DNA from 2 places in the Corynebacterium sp. SA-MJD20WY100 genome. Region 2 is predicted to be linked to the other one. Evidence: predicted binding sites of a transcription regulator. Region 2 holds the regulator's gene; the other holds the start of a gene.
What was found. Region 2 encodes LexA, which represses DNA repair genes until DNA is damaged. Its sites were predicted from a motif close to CGAACANNTGTTCG; they were not measured.

Region 1: a site for LexA is predicted at 1,112-1,125, ahead of ABJ196_RS04055 (SAV_6107 family HEPN domain-containing protein). Genes of this name have one in related genera too.

What each region holds. Positions count from the first base shown of each region.
Region 1 is NZ_JBCJKS010000005.1:40,381-42,781, reverse strand. It holds gene ABJ196_RS04065 (polyprenyl synthetase family protein) at 1-192, opposite strand, end outside; gene ABJ196_RS04060 (N-acetyltransferase) at 317-937, opposite strand; gene ABJ196_RS04055 (SAV_6107 family HEPN domain-containing protein) at 1,229-1,657, shown strand; gene ABJ196_RS04050 (DUF3040 domain-containing protein) at 1,863-2,255, shown strand.
Region 2 is NZ_JBCJKS010000011.1:5,499-7,899, forward strand. It holds gene nrdR (transcriptional regulator NrdR) at 1-309, opposite strand, end outside; gene ABJ196_RS07250 (hypothetical protein) at 507-707, opposite strand; gene lexA (transcriptional repressor LexA) at 1,263-1,964, shown strand; gene ABJ196_RS07260 (DeoR/GlpR family DNA-binding transcription regulator) at 2,338-2,401, shown strand, end outside.

The DNA of each region.
Region 1 (2,401 bases), on a different contig from region 2:
CTCGGCCGTGTCGAGGCCGCCCGCGCCGACAAAACCAGCCCAGGCGTAGAGCGGGCGAATGCGCTTGCCGCCGTCGAGTACGAAAGATTCGAGGTAGGAGACGGCGTCGACGACCGGCTGGCCGATGGCCGCGATGTCGCTACGGCGACTGGCTAAGAAGGCATCGAGCGCGCCGCGGACGTCATCTGGGATCGACTGGAAAGACGGCGTGGCCGTGCCGCGGCCTGCGCCGTGCGGAGAAACTGGAGTGTCATTCGCTGCGTTATTCACAGTGAACACCCTACCGTGTGGCCAAGGCCGAATTGGCGCTAGTGGCCTAGCGGGCGGGCGCGTCCGGTTCGGGGCCGTCTGCGTTGGTCTCGGGGTTGGTCTCGGGCGCTCCCTCGAGCGGGAGCCGGGCCGCGAGGATGGCAAAGGGGCGGTCGTCGCCGGGGTAGCGGAAGTTGCGCAGGACGTCGTAGAAACCGGCGGCACGGTAGAGTCCGAACGCGCGGTTGTCCTCGTGCGGAACCTCGGGCGTGGACAGCAGTGCGTAGCGTGCGGAGACGTCGCGGACGAGTTCATTGAGCATCGTGCGGCCTAAGCCTTGACCTTGAGCAGCGGGAAGCACATGGATCTCGGCGACCTCGAAGTAGTGGCGCACGAGGTCCCAATCGTCGTCCGTGAGATCACGCTGGCTGTGTAGCCCCATGCGCAACTGGCGGTCCCACCACGTGCTCGAGTTGCCGAGGAAGCCGTAGGCGAGGCCCACGATAGCGTCTCCGTCTTCTGCGATGACGGCGGTAAAGCCGGGCTGGATGCAGTCGCGCCGCCACGCATCGATGCGATAGGGCATGACGGAGTCGGGGTAGCCCATGGCCTCGACGTAGATATTGACGAGCACGGGCACGTATAACGCGAATTCCGTGGAACGCAGACGGCGGATCGTAAAGGTCACGTCTCTATGGAATCAAACTTCCCGCGATCGAGTGAACAAGGGGTGCGGTGGTTTGCCCGCACGGTCGCTGCCGCGGCGGTGTAGCCAGTCCCCAATTTTTCGAACATCGGCAAGAGTGATTCGAAATTGTCCAGTGGAAACCCTTGATCTGTTCGAACATGTGAACTAACATATGGAGTAGATGTTCGGACGGTTCGTAGTGTGTGAGTCATACAAGCCGGATGGTTCGAATGTGGAGAACCGAATAGTCAGAAATATCCACGGCGCGTAAGAAAGAAAGGAAGTCGCATCATGGCACAGATCATCTCCGCCGCTTCGAGGTTTGCGGATGCTGGACAGGCCGGAAAACGTGTGCGCTTCCTGGCGCAGGGCTATGACTTGCTCGACCGTGCCCGCGTTGAGGCTTCCGCTGGAAAGTACGAGGAGGCGCTCGAATTCGTCTATCAGGCAGCACTGCGTACCGCTGGCGCGTGGGTCGCAGGTTCGCGCGTGGCCAAGCGCAAGCGCCTGCCGTCGAGTGCGTGGGAGCGTCTGGCGCTCGTGGGCGAGGAAGCTCAGGAGTGGGCGGACAAGCTGAAGGCCTACTCGCGCACACGCTCGCGCGTCATCTCGGGGCTCGATGACTCGGTGGAGCCGGAGGTGGTGCTGGAGCTTATGGCTCTGGTGGGCGAGTTCCTTGCCGTGGTGGATGGAAACGACACGCTGCCGTTCGCGGCCTAAGGTGGTGTTGCCTGCCGCAAGCTCCGTTGGGGTGCGTGGCGGGCGGCCGGGTGAACGTATTGTTGCGGTGCCTGACGCGCTACCCTGTGGCGTGGGTGTGATCTGCTAAACGGAAATGGGGTTTCGGGAACTAACCCGATACTCTGGACGTTGGACTAGGTAGAAACCCACTTTTGGCCCCTAATTTGATCCGCAGGAGGAAGCTGTGTCTCTGTCTGAACAGGAAATGCGCACACTTCGTGAAATCGAGCAGTCGTTGATGGCTGATGATCCTAAGTTTAGTGCTGCAGTCACGGAGGCCTCCGCTGCCGAAGGGGCGAAGGGCCGCGTCACGTTGCGTGGCGTCGCGCTCGTCGTAGTGGGCCTTGTTCTTCTCATTGGCGGCGTGGCGCTGGCGCAGATGTCGCTGTGGTTCGTCGCGCTGTCCATCGTTGGCTTCCTCGTCATGTTCGGTGCGGGTGTGTGGATGCTCCGCGGCGACGCGAACGTGAGCTCGGTCGCAAAGACCTCGGCGCGTGGCACACGGCAGAGGGCGCCAAAGCAGAATCCGCAGTCTGGCGGCATGGAAGATAAGTTCCGCAGCCGCTTTGAGCGCTAGTTCCCGCTACCGGACTTTTTGCCCGGCCCCATCACTTCTGGTGAGGGGCCGGGATTTTTTTATGCCGTTTTGGGTTGGCGCAGGGGGTGCAGGCCACGGCGCCCCACTTTCACCCACTGCGCCCCCTGGTGACCACCATTCCCCAC
Region 2 (2,401 bases):
GTTGGCGTTGACCTGGGAACTGCCGTGGCTGCGCACGGTCTCCTCGACTTCTTGGGCCAGGCGCTTCAACGCGTCATCCGGCACATGGCGTCCCTGGCATGCGCGTCGCACCCCGCGGATGAGTTTGTCGCGGCTAAACGGCTCCGTTACGCCATTGCGCTTGACCACGAGCAGCACGGCCTTCTCCACGGTCGTGAAGCGACCCGAGCAGTTCGTGCATTCGCGGCGCCGGCGAATGGCCGTGCCCGCGTCCACGACGCGTGAGTCGATGACGCGCGACTGTTCATTGTGGCAAAACGGGCAATACACTGGGACTCCTCTCCACGGTGCCGCAGCGACCACGGCCACCTGTGCGGCCATGGGTGCGGTACGGATTCGATGTCCCAGTGTAGCGCCCTGCCCTCGCGGGCCCTATTTACTTATGTCTCGCTTGCGAACGTCCCCGGCATGCCGCGCCGTGACGTCCCCAAGCGGAGCTTTCCCTACCTCCCCCGTAACCAAGCGGCCTAACGTGCAACGTTGACGGCGGCCATTTCTGCCTGCGGCGCCATATCCGCACCAGTCATGGTCTCTTCCGCGGCGCCTCCGCCGAAGACGATGGTGAAGAAGAGCGCTGCTCCAAACACAGCACCGAGCACCGCGCCGCCGCGCAACGAGTCCCTCTCCTCCGTGTTCGAAACGTCAACACGAGCAGTGCGAGGACGCACGGATGCTGGTCCATGACCGCTCCGGCGTTCGATATCTAGCGTTCGAACGCTCCCGCCGTAGGCACCAGTTCGACGTGGAGTACGATGCCCCGCCGGAACATCCCACACGGCCGCCGGCGGCACGACTGCGGCGGAGTGATTGTCAACCAAAGACGAGGTACGAGCCGCGAAGCGAGTAGTGTTCAATGCGATAGCCATGAGAGAGTCCTTTCGTCGTGTGCGGCCATCATACGAAGCGGTAAGAACATGTTCGAAAGTTGGTCGCTGTTATGTTCGAATTAGTTGCTATGTTCGATTTATAGCAAGCTTTCGAAAATTTGTCCACAAATCGCGCAAATTTCTCGAACATCCGTGCTTAGCGTGCTAAAAATAGAGGGGAAGCCATTTCATGGCAGTCGCGCGTCTCGGGCACGACTCGGAGGTAGCACCGCGGCGGATCACGTTCCCCGCCCAGCCTTCTTCCGGCTCGTTCCTATACGCCTAGTCCGTATCCGCACGTTCGTCCCGCCCATCGACCACACGACTTTCCGCCCCACCCAAAGGAGCCTTGAACCCATGCCCCGCAAGTCAGCAAAAAATACCGGCAAGCCCGACGTTTCCACGCTGAGCGAACGCCAGCGTCGCATCCTCGAAGTCATCAGCGACGCAGTCCTGCTGCGCGGTTATCCGCCGAGCATTCGCGAGATTGGTGACGCTACCGGACTACAGTCCACCTCATCCGTGGCCTACCAGCTCAAGCAGCTGGAGGAAAAGGGATTTTTGCGCCGTGACCCGAACAAGCCGCGCGCGGTGGACGTTCGCCACCTCCACGATCAGAAGAAGAAGCCGGGCCCTGCACCGAAGTCTGCGGACACACAGCCGGTTCCGCCGGAGGCCTCGGGAGTAAGCTACGTGCCGGTCGTCGGCCGCATTGCCGCGGGCGCCCCCATCACGGCAGAGGAAAACGTGGACACGTACTTCCCCATGCCGGACGAGATTGTCGGCTCCGGGGATCTGTACATGCTCCAGGTCGTCGGCGAGTCCATGAAGGACGCGGGCATCCTCGATGGCGACTGGGTCATCGTTCACTCGCAGTCCACCGCCGAGGAAGGCGACTTTGTCGCAGCATTGTTGGGTGGCGATGAAGCGACGGTCAAGGAATTTCACCGTGACTCTACCGGCGTGTGGCTGTTGCCGCACAATGATGACTTTGACCCCATCGACGGCACTCATGCCACCATTATGGGCAAGGTCGTGTCCGTTTTCCGCAAGATTTAATCGGATAACCTTTTACGCGCCAAGGGTGGGATTACCCACCCTTTTCTCGTGTTTTTTACCCCTTAATTGGGGCGAAACCTGCATGGACGCTCATCACAGATTGACGTCCGGACACAGCCGAAATCCCATGTAGAACAATTTTTAGGGGCGATGTGGCGCATACCTCAATGTGAGATTAGATCCGAACGCCTTTGTTTTACGCGTGTTTTGGGACAATAGCCATATATCCCCATAAGGCAACGCGACCGCAGCAATGCAGTGCACCGCGCCGCACCAGCCCCCGGCTCCCCGCCGAGGCCTGCGCAGCACTGCCCCTCTTCGTTGCACCACGCGTTGACCGGAATTGTCCCCGAGTAAAAGAAGTGATGCCGCCATGTACGCTGAGGAGCGCCGCCGTCAGATTGCTTCGTTGACCGCCGTCGAAGGGCGCGTCAACG